DNA from 2 places in the Microbacterium sp. P2_F9 genome. Region 1 is predicted to be linked to the other one. Evidence: predicted binding sites of a transcription regulator. Region 1 holds the regulator's gene; the other holds the start of a gene.
What was found. Region 1 encodes HspR, which represses chaperone genes until heat shock. Its sites were predicted from a motif close to AAGTTGAGTCNNNNNGACTCAACTT; they were not measured.

Region 1 (4,583 bases):
ATCCGCTTGCCGTCGGCGCGCAGGTGGACGAGGACCCGGCCCGCGACGAAGGCGACGATCGCGATGACGGCCGACGCGATCGCGGCGAACTGGCCGACCGAGCCCGGTCCCGAGATCGGAGCGGGCTGGAACCGGAAGGCGATGATCGCGGCCACCGCCGTCACGATGAACGCGACGACGCCGAGGCCGAGCGACATCGACTCGAGGTTTCGCTCGCTCGACGCGGCGTCGGCGACCGCCGCACGTGGTCCCTGGGCTCGTTCTCCGGTGTTCACGAGTTCTCCTTTGCTGCGCCGGCGGGCGATGCGCTGGTCCCACCAGCGGGTGCGGTGAGGGTTTCGCCGAGCGCGGCGATCTGCTGCGAGAGCGCACGCACCTGACCGCGCGTCGACGCCTCGTCGTCGTCGCGTCCGGCCGCGGCCTTCTCGATGACCCACGACGACACGGTCGCTGTGACGGTGCCGACGATCGCAATGCCGCCCGCCATGAGCCCGACGGCCCACACGCGGCCCAGTGCCGTCACCGGGTAGTAGTCGCCGTAGCCGACGGTGGTGGCCGTCACGAATGCCCACCAGATGGACTCGCCGAAGGTCGTGATGTTCGCGCCGGGCGCGCGGCGCTCGACATCGAGCACGGCAAGCGCGACCAGATAGATGACGAGCAGCGTCGCACCGGCACCGTAGATGGCGATGCGGCTGCGGAGGGCCGTCCCTGCGGTGCGCTTGCCGAAGGTCATCGCGGTGAGCACGCGCAGCAGGCGAAGCGCCCGAAGCATCGGGATCGCCACGATCGCGAGGTCGAGCAGGTGCCCGCGGAACCACTTCGCACGCGGTCGGGCGAGGAGGAGGCGCACGAGATAGTCGATCACGAACATCGCCCAGGTCACGCCCATGACGGCCCACAGCACGACCGCCCCGGTGCCGTGCGCGTCCGTGATGACCTTCCAGGAGTAGGCGATGAGCCACAGCAGCGACGCGATGATCAGCGGCCAGTGGGTCAGCTCCTCCCAATGCCCGATCGTCATGCGTGCGCGCGCCATGGCTGAACTCTAGAGCCGGTGGCACAGCGGCGGGATGAGCATCGCCGCCGCTCGCCCGGATGGCGGGAGGACACAGCCCTCCCGGCCGGCAACCGGCGGTGGCAGGATGAGCACCATGTCGGACGCAACGCTCGCAGAGACCTGGACTCGCCCCGCCACCATCCAAGAACGCATGGAACAGGGACGGAATGCGCGCCGTGCGGTCGCGCGCAGCACGCTCTCCCGGCTCACGCCCGGTGACCGTGATCCGCTCGGCATCCTCGACGCGCAGAATGCCCTGCGCCAACCCGACCTGGTCCCGCTGCGGATCGAGCGGATGTCGGCGAGCCCGTTCGCGTTCTATCGGGGCACCGCAGCGATCCAGGCGGCCGACCTCGCGCGCGAGCCGCACAGCGGGATCCTCGTCGCCTCGTGCGGGGATGCGCACGTGTCCAACTTCGGCTTCTACGCCTCGCCGCAGAGGACGCTGATGTTCGACCTGAACGACTTCGACGAGTCCGCCTGGGCGCCGTGGGAGTGGGACCTCAAGCGCCTGATCGCCAGCGTCGTGATCGGCGGACAGGCCACCGACCGCGCGCACGTCGTCGTGCAGGACGCCGCACTGTCCGCGATCCACACGTACGCCCGCTCGATGGCCGTGAACGCGGAGCGCAGCCCGGTGTCGCGCTACTTCGAGCACTTCGACGCCGAAGCCGGCATCGCCTCCATGGACAAGGCCTCCAAGGGAACGATGCGCGCGGCGATCAAGGACGCGGAGAAGCGCACCGGTGATCGCGCCGCCCGCAAGCTCACCACGGCCGGCCCGGACGGCCGGCTCACCTTCGTCGAGCAGCCCCCCACCCTGACCCACACCGATGCGGAGGTCGAGTCGCGTCTCGCGGAGAACTTCCGGCGGTACGCGGCATCCGCCAGCGTCGACATCAGAGTCGTCCTGACCCAGTACACCGTCTCGGATATCGCCCGACGCGTCGTCGGTGTCGGCAGCGTCGGGACGCTGTGCACGCTCATCGTGCTGCAGGACAGCATCGGCAACGCCCTGCTGCTGCAGGGCAAGCAGGCCGAGCGCAGCGTGCTGGAGCAGTACGGCGGGATCGAGCAGCCGCCCACGGTCGCCGACTACATCGTCGAGAACGGGCAGGGCGGCCGAGTGGTCGGCATGCAGCGGATTCTGCAGGCCGTGTCCGACCCGTTCCTCGGGCACCTGCGCGCCTACGCCGGCGACTTCTATGTGCGGCAGTTCCACGACATGAAGGGCGGCGTCGAGATCGAGACGCTCGACGACTCGGCCTTCCAGCGCTACGCGGAATCATGCGCGGCCGTGCTCGCTCGGGCGCACGCGCAGTCGCCTGCGGCCGCGGAGGTCGCCGGCTACATCGGCAACGGCCGGGTCGTCGGCGAATCCATTCTGGAATGGGCATATGCCTACGCGGCTCTCTCGCGCACCGACTACGACGCGTTCGTGGCGGCGAATCCGCCGAAGTCCTGAGCTGACGGGATGCCTCGGCCCGAGGCATCCTTCGCGCTCAGGCGCCGTCGTCCGTCTCGCCTGCTTCGGCACCGGGTGCCGCAGCCTCGGACTCGCCCGCCTCGAGCGGTGCCCKCGGACGCCAGAGCACGAGTTCGGTCGCGCGGCGCACCCGCATGCCGTTGCGGAGCGTGACGACCGAGCCGGTGGCCCCGGCGGCGAACACGCGCGCGCCGGGCCGGCGATCGAGCTCGGTGCGCACCCGGTCTTCGAGGTCGCGCACCCGGAGGTGAAGCTCGCGCACCCGGTCTTCGAGCTCGAGGATCCGGGCGATGGCGGGCAGCCCCATGCCGTCCGAGGACATCTGGGCCACCTCGCGGAGCTGCTGCACGTGGCGCAGCGAGTACCGCCGCGACCCGCCCTGGGTGCGGGCGGGCACGACGAGTCCCAGCCGGTCGTACTGCCGCAGCGTCTGCGGGTGCATGCCGGAGAGTTCAGCGGCGACGGCGATCGCGAGGATCGGGGAATCCTCGTCGATGTCTTCGATGCCCATCCGCCATCACCTCCCTGTCATCGGTCGCACTCGGCCGGAGCGCTCAGCCCCTCGCCTTGGCCACGATATCGGCGCGGGGGTTCTCCTTCGGCTCCACCTCGCGGAACCGCTCCAGCGCCTCCCGCGCAGCGTCGTCGAGGTGCGACGGCACCGCGATCTGCACCTCGGCGAGGAGGTCTCCGGTGCCTTTGGGGCTCTCCACCCCGCGGCCCTTGACCCGCAGCACGCGCCCGGAGGGCGTGCCGGGTGCGACGCGCAGCTTCACCGGCTCGCCGCCGAGCGTGGGCACCTCGATCGTCGCGCCGAAGACAGCCTCGGTGTAGGTGATCGGCACGGTGAGACGCAGATTCAGCCCCTCCCGGGTGAAGACCGGGTGCGGGCGCACGGTGACGGCGACCACGACATCGCCGTGCTCGCCGCCGTCGATCGATGCGCGGCCGCGACCGCGCAGGCGGATCTTCTGCCCGTCGGCGACCCCGGCCGGGATCTTGACCTTGAACGGCTTGCCGTCGTCACCCTGCAGCGTGATCGTCTCGCCCTTGGTCGCCGTGACGAAGTCCATCGTCGTGCGAGCGGTCACGTCCGCGCCTCTGGTCGGCCCACCCGCGCCGCGGAAGCCGCCACTGGGCTGGCCGAACCGGCCCGAGCCGAACCCGCGATTCGCCTGCTGCTCGTTGAACATCCGGAAGATGTCCTCGAAGTCCTCGGGGTTCGGGTTGCGGCTTCCGCCGCGCCCCTGGCCGAACATGCTGAAGACATCCTCGAAGCCGCCGGTGCCCGCGCCGCCCGAGGTGAAGCGGGCGCCGGAGCCCATGGCCCGGATCTGGTCGTACTCCTTGCGCTGCGTGGCATCGGAGAGGACCGAGTACGCCTCGCTGATCTCCTTGAACTTCGCCTCGGCCTTGGCGTCACCCTGGGTGGAATCCGGGTGGTACTGACGCGCCAGCTTGCGGTACGTCTTCTTCAGATCAGCTTCGGTGACGTCCTTCGAGACGCCGAGCACGCTGTAGAAGTCCTTATCGAACCAGTCCTGACTGGCCATGGATGCTCCTCCCGAGCGTCACTCGGCGGGCACCGCGACGACGACCTTCGCCGGACGCAGTTCGACCGAACCGAGACGGTAGCCGACCTCGACGACCTCGAGCACCGTGGGCACGGTCACGCCGGGGGTCGGAGCCTGGTAGATCGCCTCGTGCTGCTGCGGGTCGAAGGCCTCGCCGGCCACGCCATGGGTCGACAGGCCCATCTTCTCGGCCAGGCCGCGCACTTTCTCGGCGATGGCGGTGAACGGAGTGCCCTCTTCGAGGTCGCCATGCTTCTCGGCGCGGTCGAGGTCATCGAGCACGGGCAGGAGCCCCTTGGCGGCCGCACCCTGGGCGCGTTCGATCTCGATCTCCCGCTGCTCCTCGGTGCGCCGGCGGTAGTTGGCATACTCCGCCTGCAGTCGCTTGAGATCGTGCACCAGGGAGAGCTCGTGCGGGGAGGCTACCGCCTCCGCGGCCTCCGCCGCGGCGGCAGCCGCAGCG
Region 2 (9,413 bases), on a different contig from region 1:
GACGTCATCGTGAACGTGCCGTCTTCGCGATCGACCTCCGCGGCGCGCGGGTTGCCGTCGCCGTCGGTGATCGAGACGAATCGGGGGTTCAGCGGCACCCCGAGATAGGAGTCCGGGATGATGCGCCGCATGCCGTGGTTCTGGTTGTACTCCGGGAACACGGCGACGAACCGCTCGACCACTTCGAGCGTGCTCTTGCCCTCGTCGGTGCGTCCGAGCGTGTAGTCGACGTCCATCCTCGCGAAGGTGAAGTCGTCGAGGCTGGCCGATGCCACGTCCGCCGCGCCGTCATCGGAGGTGACCGACAGATCGGCGCAGGCCGTGAGAATCAGCGCGCAGGCCGCGATCGCCGCGCAGACGGCGCCCAGTCGCCTCAGCACCTTCCCCACGAGCACAGCCTAGGACCCCGCTGGTGCCTTTAGTCTGGTGCACATGACCGATCGTCGCCTCGCCATCGAAGCCTGGGAAGCGCTCTTCCGCGCCCAGCACGAGGTGTTCGGCGAGATCAGCGGCGACTTCGAGCGCGCGGCACTCAGCCAGGCGGAATACGACGTGCTGCTCACCGTGACCCGCGGCCCGGAGATGACCGCGCGGCTGCGCGATGTCACCGCGAACATGCTGATCAGCCAGCCGAGCGTCTCACGCCTCGTCGACCGGATGGTCGCCCGCGGGCTGCTCGCCAAGTGCGCCGACCCGGACGACGGTCGCGGGGCCCTGGTGCACGCCACCGACGAGGGCGCGGCGGCATTCCGCGTGCTCGCACTGAAGCACGGCAGTGCGATCGCGGACCGGATGTCGGTGCTCACCGACTCCGAGCTCTCCGCGCTGCGCGAGCTCACGGCGAAGCTGCGCACCCCGAAGCCCGACTGCTGACGCGAGGCTACGGCGTGCGGCGGCGGAGGGTGAGCGAGGCGAGCACGAGGGCCCCGACGAGGAATCCGAGGATGACGAGCAGCGGGCCGTAGACGTCCCAGCCCTCGTCTCCGGCTGTCACAGCGTTGATCGCGTCGATCGCGTAGCTGAGCGGGAGCACCTTCGAGATCGCGTAGAGCGCGTCGGGCATGTCCTCGCGGGGCATGAACAGTCCGCCGAGCAGGATCTGCGGGAAAACGATCAGCGGCATGAACTGCACCGCCTGGAACTCCGTGCGCGCGAACGCGCTCGCCAGGAGTCCGAGAGCCATGCCGAGCACGGCATCCGTCACTGCGACGAGCCCCAGCTGCCAGACCGGACCGTCGGTTTCGAGCCCGCAGACCCAGACCGCGAACGACACCGTGACGATCGCCTGCAGCATCGCCATGAGACCGAACGCCAGGCCGTAGCCGAGGATGAAGTCGCCCTTGCCGAGCGGCGTCGTCATCAGCCGCTCGAGCGTGCCCGAGCGGCGCTCGCGCAACGTGGTGATCGAGGTGATCAGGAACATGATGATGAAGGGGAACAACGCCAGGATCGGCGGGCCGTAGGTGTCGAACACCCCCTCCTGGTCGCTGAACAGCCAGGCGAACAGGCCGACCAGCAGGCTCGGGGCGACGAGCATGAGCGCGATCGACCGGGGGTCGTGGCTCAGCTGGCGCAGCACGCGACCGGCGGTGGCGACGGTGCGGACCCCGTTCACTTCTCCGCCTCCCCACGCGCCTCGCGGCGTGTGAGTGGATGGTCCGGCGCCGGCCCCACCACCGAGCCGGAGGTCATGTCACGTTCGATGAGCGTGAGGAACGCCGCATCCGGATCCTTCTGACCCGTGTCGGCGAGCAGCCCATCCGGAGTCGTGTCGGCGATGACGTGGCCGGCCCGCATGAGGATGAGTCGGTCGCAGCGGAGCGCCTCATCCATGACGTGGCTGCTGACAATGAGGGTCGCGCCCTGGTCTGCGAGCCCCCGGAACAGGCCCCACAGCTCGTTGCGCAGCACCGGGTCGAGGCCCACGGTCGGCTCGTCGAGCACGAGGAGTTCGGGCTCGCCGAGCATCGCGACCGCGAGCGAGACGCGGCTCTCCTGCCCGCCGCTCAGGGAGTCGATGGTCTGCCGCGCCTGATCGGCGAGACCGACCTGCTCGATGACCCGGTCGACATCGGACCGCGGCGCGCCGATCAGCCGGGCGAAGTACGCGAGGTTCTGCTGGATCGTGAGGTCGCCGTAGACCGACGCCGCCTGCGTGTCGTAGGCGACCCGCCGACGCTGGGATTGGGTGCCGGCGGGATCGCCGAGCACTGTGACCGAGCCGCCCGCCACCACCTGCACGCCGACGATGGAGCGCATGAGTGTCGTCTTGCCGCAGCCGGACGGTCCCATCAGCCCGGTGATCTGGCCGCGTGGGATGTCGAGGTCGATGCCGTCGAACACATCGGCTTTTCCTCGGCGCACGCGGAGTCCGCGGATCTCGACCGCGTTGCGGACGTCGACGCTCATGATCCGGCGGTGAGGCGGGATCGCGATTTATTCATCACGCGGTGAATTATGCTCTTCGCGCTGGGCGCGGTCAAGAGCCGCCCGCGCGCCTAGGGTGCAGGGTTCGTCGCCTTGCCGTCGAGCCAGAGCGTGTCGGACGGATCGCTGTGGGTTCCTCCCGAATCGACGTGCTTGACGTTGATCTTGGGGCCCTTCGTGATCACGTGCACCAGCGCCATGGCGTGGCCCCGGCCGAGCCCGTAGTCCTCGGCGAGCCAGGTGACGATCTCGCCGGCCTTCGTGCCGGGGCCGAAGCCTTTTGCGGTGGCGAGGTCGATGAACTGGCGGGGGGTGAGCCCGGTCTTGTCCTCGATGTTGTCGAGATATGCCTGGAACGTCATAGGTTCTCCTCTCACCCGGCGGGGGGCCGGTCTCCGGTCAGATAGTGCTGCAGGTTCGGGCCGACCCACGCGACGAGGTCGTCGACGGATGCCGCGGCCGCGGCGGGAAGCTTCAGCACATGCCGGGCGAGCAGCATGCCGGCGATCTGCGAGGCGACCAGGCTCGCGCGCAGCTCGGCATCGGGGTGGTCGAGGTCGGCGGCGATGCGGCCGAGGAGCTCGCGAGAGAGGAACGCTGCAAGCAGCGGCGTGGCGAGCCGGTTGCCGATCCCGGCGCGGAGCAGCACCACCCCGCGCTTGCGCACGTCGGGCTTCTCCCAGGCCTCGAACACGTAGCGCGCGATACGGGCGCCGAGCTCGTCGCGCGGGCCGGCGAGGAGAGCCGGGATGTCGACATCCGGCCGCATCGGAGCATCGACCGCCTCGGCGAAGAGATCCGCCTTCGTGCCGAAGTAGTGGTGCACGAGCGCCGGGTCGACTCCGGCCCGGGTGGCGATGCCGCGGATCGTGGTGGCGTCGTACCCGCGCTCGCCGAACTCCTCGACGGCCACCGTGAGGATGCGCTCGCGCGAGCCCGACTCGCCGCCGCGCGGCCGTCCGCGCCGGCGCTGCGGCGTGGGGACGGCGTACTCGGGCACGGGCTCAGCCTAGAGCCGAGGCATCCCACGGCGCTCGGGAGGATCCGGATACGCGGAACCGCCCCGGTCCTTGGAGGACGCGGGGCGGTTCCGTGCGTGTGCCGCGGATTACTGCTCGACGGGCTGCGGCGCGTCGGCGGTGTCGTGCGTGCTCTCGTGGGCCGTGATGGTCGGGGAGCTCACGTCGGACGCCACCGAGATCTTGCGCGGCTTCGCCTTCTCGCTCACCGGGATCGCGACGCTGAGCACGCCGTTGGCGTAGTTCGCCGTGATGCGCTCGGAGTCCACGCCCTGGCCGAGGCTGAGCTGACGCAGGAAGCTCGCGCCCTCGCGCTCGCGCGTGATCCATTTCACCCCATCACCGGAGGTGAGCGTGCGCTCGGCCCGGATCGTGAGCAGCTGGCCGTCCACGTCGATGTCGACCGAGCCCGGGTCGACACCAGGCAGGTCGGCGGTCAGCACGTAGTGGTCGCCGTCACGATAGAGGTCCATCGGCATCCGGCGCGGACCGCGGCGGGTGTCGAACAGGCTCGACGCGAGGCGGTCGAGGTCGCGGAACGGGTCATTCGTGGCCATGGAAATCGCACTCCTTCTGATCGTTCTGAAACTTGAGCCTTATCGACTCAAGTACGTTCAGATTAGCACTCTGGCATGCCGAGTGCCAGAGATTCGCGCACGGCGAACACCGGGCGCCGGTCTATCTGCTCGCGCTGTCCAAACCGCCGTTCGCGGTCGTTCTCTTCGGGCGCGTGGGGCGGTTTCGACCGCGCGAGGGTCAGTCGGCGCGGGCCCAGCGGACGGAGCAGACGGATGCCTGGGCCAAAGGCAGCTCAGCACTCGATGACGTTGACCGCGAGGCCGCCTTCGCTGGTCTCCTTGTACTTGGTCGACATGTCTATGCCGGTCTGCCGCATGGTCTCGACGACCGCGTCGAGCGACACGTAGTGGCTGCCGTCGCCGCGCAGCGCGAGGCGAGCCGCAGTGACGGCGGTCGACGCGGCGATCGCGTTGCGCTCGATGCACGGGATCTGCACCAGCCCGCCGACCGGGTCGCACGTCAGGCCGAGGTGGTGCTCCATCGCGATCTCGGCCGCGTTCTCGATCTGGCGGTTCGTCCCGCCCATGACGGCCGTGAGCCCCGCCGCCGCCATCGCGCACGCGGAGCCGACCTCGGCCTGGCACCCGCCCTCGGCACCGGAGATCGACGCGTTCGCCTTGAACAGCGAGCCGAAGGCGGTGGCGGTGAGCAGGAAGCGACGGATGCCGCGGCGGCGGTTCGCCTCGGCGATGCGCTCCTCGTCCAGGGCGATCGTCGAATCCGCCAGCGCGTCGACCGGCGCCTGGCCGAATCCCAGCAGCGCGCTGCCGACCAGTTCGCCGTAGGGGGTGACGGCATTCCCCGCACCGAGCCCGGAGTCGGCGAGGTACCGCCACCAGTACATCGCGACGGCCGGCAAGATCCCCGCCGCGCCATTGGTGGGGGCGGTCACGACCCGACCGCCGGACGCGTTCTCCTCGTTGACGGCGAGCGCGAACGCGCCGAGCCACTCCCCCGGGAGTTCGCGGTGACCGGTGGCCTCGGCATCCTCCAGCTGCGCCCGGATCGCGCCCGCGCGACGCTTGACCCGCATCATTCCTGGCAGCACTCCGTCCGCGCGCAGGCCGGCCTCGATGCAGCTCGTCATGGCGTCCCAGATCGCATCGAGGCCCGCCGCGATCTGCTCGTCGGAGCGCAGCGCCTGCTCGTTGATCCGGGCGGCCTCGGCGATCGTCAGACCGCGCTCGTCGCACGCGGCGAGAAGTTCCGCGGCATTGTCGAAGTCGAGCGGGAAGGGGCGCGCAGCGACCCGCTGGGGCTCGCCGTCGCGCCGGATGAATCCCCCGCCGACGGAGTAGTAGGTCTCCTCGGCGAGCACGGCATCGGCCTCGTCGAGCGCAGTGAGCGTCATCGCATTCGGATGCCCCGGCAGCCGGGTGCGCGGCAGAAAGGTGACGCCCTCCTTCGAGAAGGGGACGGGGTGCGTGCCGTCCAGCAGCAGCGCGCGGCCCTCGGGCCAGTCGGTCCATGCCCGGCGCACGGCATCCGGATCCACCGTGCGGGGATCCAGGCCCTGCAGCCCGGCGACGACGGCGTCGGGGGTGCCGTGCCCGATGCCGGTCGCGCCCAGCGAGCCGTAGAGGATGCAGCTAACGCGCGCCACGCGGTCGAGCAGACGGTCCGAGCGCAGGCGGTCGGCGAAGTCGCGGCCGGCCCGCATGGGTCCGACCGTGTGGGAGCTCGAGGGTCCTACTCCGATGGAGAACAACTCGAACGCCGAGACGTAGGCGCTCATCGCCCCAGGCTACGCCCCGCCGCACGGCGGGGGTCGGAACGCGTGACCCTCGATGCGGCGAAGGGTCAGGCCCGCTGGAAGGCCACGAGCCCGACGGTGTTGCCCTCGGAGTCCCGGATGAACGCCTGCCACTCTTCGTGTCCGGCCGGTCCGAGGCGGTCGTCCTCGTGCCTGAAGATGACGTGCGGGGGCGAGATGATCTCGGCGAGCCCATCGAGGCGCTCGATCGTCTCATGCACGTTGTCGACGTGCAGATAGATGAGCGCCGTGGGCGCATGGCGATCGAGCAGCAGCCGCACCCCCTCGAGATCGAAGAAGAGCAGTCCGGGTGGATCGAAGAGTCCCGTGGGCTTGGCGTGCAGCAGCCTCGAGTAGAACGCGGCCGCGCGCTCGAGATCATCGGCGTGCTGGGCGATCTGGACGAGTCTCATGACCGACCTCCGGGGGCGAGGTGACGGATGCCGCACCCGCAGGAGGACGGATGCCGCCGCTCAACGCTACTCCCCGAGCACTCTGCGCGGGCCGCCGCCAATGCGCCTCAGCGCTGGTTGCGCGCTGGGGCGACCCGTCGTCCGCTCGGGCCGCGGGTGGCGGTGCGCACCCGGATGGTTCCCGTCGCGACGCGGTCGGACGGCACGACCACCGTGAGCTGCTCGGGCGCGGGCGAGCCCACGACGCCGACCGCGGCATCCGTCTCCGCCTGCGCGATCGCGCGCGGCGAGCCGCCGATGATCCAGTAGCCGACGCCGACGATGATCGCTCCACCGACGAGATTGCCGAGACCCACCCACAGGATGTTGCTGCCGAAGAGCGCCCAGGTCGCGTTCGGGTCGCCCGTCATGAGGCCCAGGGTGTAGGTCGTCATGTTCGCGACGACGTGCTCGAACCCGGAGGCGATGAACGCGAGCAGCGCCCAGAAGATCACGACGAGCTTGGCCACATCGCTCTTCAGCCGCGCGCACATCCAGATGGCGAGGCAGACGAGCATGTTGCACAGGATGCCGCGGACGAAGAGCTGGAGTGGTTCCTCGGACGCCTTCCCGGCGAGCATGTCCGAGAGCATCTCGCCGGCGGCGGGGTTGGAGTGCAGGACGCCCGACACCGCGACGAGGCTGCCGAAGACGGCGGCGCCGAGGAGATTGGCCAGGAACGTGAAGGACAGCGCGCCTGCGGCCGGCCCTGGCCGGACCACCCGCATGAGCACGCCCTGCGTGAGAGTCATCATCGACGAGGTGACGAGCTCTGCCCCGGCGAACACGACGAGCGTCAGCGCGACGCCGAAGACGAGTCCGCTCACGAGCTTGCCCATGCCGGTCCCGGCGGCGATGAGCGGGCCGGCGACGTTGAGCATCAGGACGACGGCGACACCGATGTACGCTCCGCCGAGCATGCCCGAGATGGTGAACCGCAAGGGTTCGCGCACACCGTGCGCCTTGTGGACGGCCGCATCGGCCTGAACCTGCAGTGTCTCCTCGATCGTGCGCATGCTCGACCTCCTCGGCTCCATTGTCGCATGTGGTCAGACCACAAACAAATGGAGCTGAGAGTTTGCCGCGCCTCGCCCGCTCGACTACGTGACGCGGTACGCCGAGTACGTGACCCGGTCGGCCGCGCGCACCGCCGACGCGACGAAGATCGCGCGCTGCAGGTCGGCGTGCTCCGCGGCCCCTGCCTCGAGCGTCACGACCGTGCGGAAGTAGTAGGCCGAGGGATCGACCGGCTCGCCGCGCAGCAGCGCCTCCAGCACCGCGGGCGGACCGCTGCGGACGCCGGTCGCGTGGATCAGGATGTGCGCACCATCCGCCGTCTTCGCGGTGTACCGCGCGTCGACCTCGATCGTCCCGTCGGGGCGCACGATCTGCCAATCGGCTCCCCCGGCCAGGATCTCGGCGTCGAACAGCCCGCTGACCGACCCGCCCACGATCGGCACGACGCGTCGGTGTCCCCGACGGGTCTCGCCGTGATCCTCCAGCGCCCCGAGCACGACCTCGACATCGAAGGCGTGCTCGAGGCCAGGAACCGGTGCGCCGTTCATCGGACCCACACCGGCAGCTCGATCCGCGAGGCGTCGGGCCCCTCGTGCGAGATCTCCTGCACCGCGACCTGGGTCGCGGCAGCGTCGAACGCGGCCTCGGCCGACCCGGGGTTGCGCGCATAGCGGGGGTGGGCGCCGGAGGAGACCTGGATGCCGACGGAATGCCCGGCGGCGAAGCGGTGGAAGGCGGGCCACAGCCCCACCTCGACCTCGCGGAAGCCCTCGACGTCCGGCAGCGGGTCGGTGTCGACCGTGCCGATCGCCCCGATGCGACGGATCCCGTCGCACACGGTCATCGACGTGCCGTCCGGGTGGACATCGGTGATCCGGACGAAGACGTCGTAGCTCGGCGCCGAGGAGCGGAACCGGATGCGGGCGATCGGCTGCCCGGCGATCTCGAGCGGAGCTGTGAGCGTCGCACTGCGGAAGACGGCGAGATCGGTCCGTGCCTCGTGCTCGCGGTTGTCGACCGGCTCGGTCTTCGGCAGCAGGCTGGGTCCGCCGACGGCGGGCGTCGCGTCATCGGGGTCGTACGTGTAGGTGGTCACACCGCCGGTCGTGGCCTCGGTCGACATTGTGCCGCCTGACCCGAGATGCCACTCTTGAGCGGCTGACCCCGCCGGCGGCCAGGACTCGAGGTCGTGCCACTCGCCCACACCGGTCTCGAACGCGCGCACTGGCGTCGGCCTCGACGCGGGGGCGCCGCTGAAGGTCTCCTTGAGGAACGCGATCGTCTCGGTGTGCGTCGGCGCCGCCATGCCCAGTGACGTGTGTCCCCATGGTCCGAGGATGAGTCGGGGCGCGCGTGCGGCCTCGACGAGGTGCGCGTAGTCGGCGAGCTGCCACGGCAGGAAGATGTCGTACCAGCCGGTGATCATCGAGACGGGGGCCGCGACATCCGCCACCGACGCGGCGTGGGACTGCTGTGCCCAGTACTCATGGGTGAGGTCCTCGCGACGCACCCAGTCCTGGTACCAGTGGATCTCCTCCCCCGTCGCCGCGGAGTCGCCGGCGCTCAGCGGCAGGACGGCGAACGCCTTGTCGAGCTTCGGGTCGGGCAGCGCCATGCCGATCATGGCGAAGCCGCCACGACGCATCCGGTGCATCATGCGAGTCCAGCCGAGGGCATTGCGCAGCGCGAACGCACCGTTGTCCCACGTGATGGCGCCGAAGTCGGGCATCGTGGTGATGAGCACGAGCGCCTCGGAGGCGTTTTCAGGGTCTTCGAGGGCCATGCGACCGGCGACGGCCCACTGGGTGTAGCCCATGTAGCTCTGCCCGTAGGTGGCGAGGTGCCCCGTGAACCACGACTGCTTCCGCACCCAGCGCAGGGTCGCGATGCCGTCGCGCTGCTCATCGATCTGCGGTGTGAACAGGCCCTGCGATCCCCACGTGCCGCGGCAGCTCTGGAAGAGCACCGTGAACCCCTCGTACGCCAAGGCACGAGCGGACCTCGCGAGTGGGCCGCTGCGCCCGTACGGCCCGCGGATGACGATGGTGGGAAGTGAGGGGATGTCGTCGCCGACGGGCCTGATCAGATCGGCGAGCAGCTCGATCCCGTCGTCCATCGGCACGCGCAGATCGCGCTCGATCGTGATCTCGTAGGGACCGAGCTCGA

Region 2: AC1DVT_RS02385 (Hsp20/alpha crystallin family protein) is a predicted target of HspR. The motif match lies at 4,033-4,057, and genes of this name have one in related genera.

What each region holds. Positions count from the first base shown of each region.
Region 1 covers NZ_JBFUFC010000014.1:12,790-17,372, reverse strand. Annotated here, with positions in the region: gene AC1DVT_RS02815 (hypothetical protein) at 1-275, opposite strand, end outside; gene AC1DVT_RS02810 (potassium channel family protein) at 272-1,039, opposite strand; gene AC1DVT_RS02805 (DUF2252 domain-containing protein) at 1,155-2,525, shown strand; gene AC1DVT_RS02800 (heat shock protein transcriptional repressor HspR) at 2,563-3,057, opposite strand; gene AC1DVT_RS02795 (DnaJ C-terminal domain-containing protein) at 3,101-4,099, opposite strand; gene AC1DVT_RS02790 (nucleotide exchange factor GrpE) at 4,118-4,583, opposite strand, start outside.
Region 2 covers NZ_JBFUFC010000012.1:268-9,680, reverse strand. Annotated here, with positions in the region: gene AC1DVT_RS02415 (DUF2207 family protein) at 1-389, opposite strand, end outside; gene AC1DVT_RS02410 (MarR family winged helix-turn-helix transcriptional regulator) at 433-873, shown strand; gene AC1DVT_RS02405 (ABC transporter permease) at 881-1,615, opposite strand; gene AC1DVT_RS02400 (ABC transporter ATP-binding protein) at 1,612-2,409, opposite strand; gene AC1DVT_RS02395 (DUF4287 domain-containing protein) at 2,499-2,789, opposite strand; gene AC1DVT_RS02390 (TetR/AcrR family transcriptional regulator) at 2,801-3,427, opposite strand; gene AC1DVT_RS02385 (Hsp20/alpha crystallin family protein) at 3,536-4,003, opposite strand; gene AC1DVT_RS02380 (L-serine ammonia-lyase, iron-sulfur-dependent, subunit alpha) at 4,258-5,760, opposite strand; gene AC1DVT_RS02375 (VOC family protein) at 5,826-6,191, opposite strand; gene AC1DVT_RS02370 (formate/nitrite transporter family protein) at 6,299-7,246, opposite strand; gene AC1DVT_RS02365 (DUF3237 domain-containing protein) at 7,331-7,795, opposite strand; gene AC1DVT_RS02360 (CocE/NonD family hydrolase) at 7,792-9,413, opposite strand, start outside.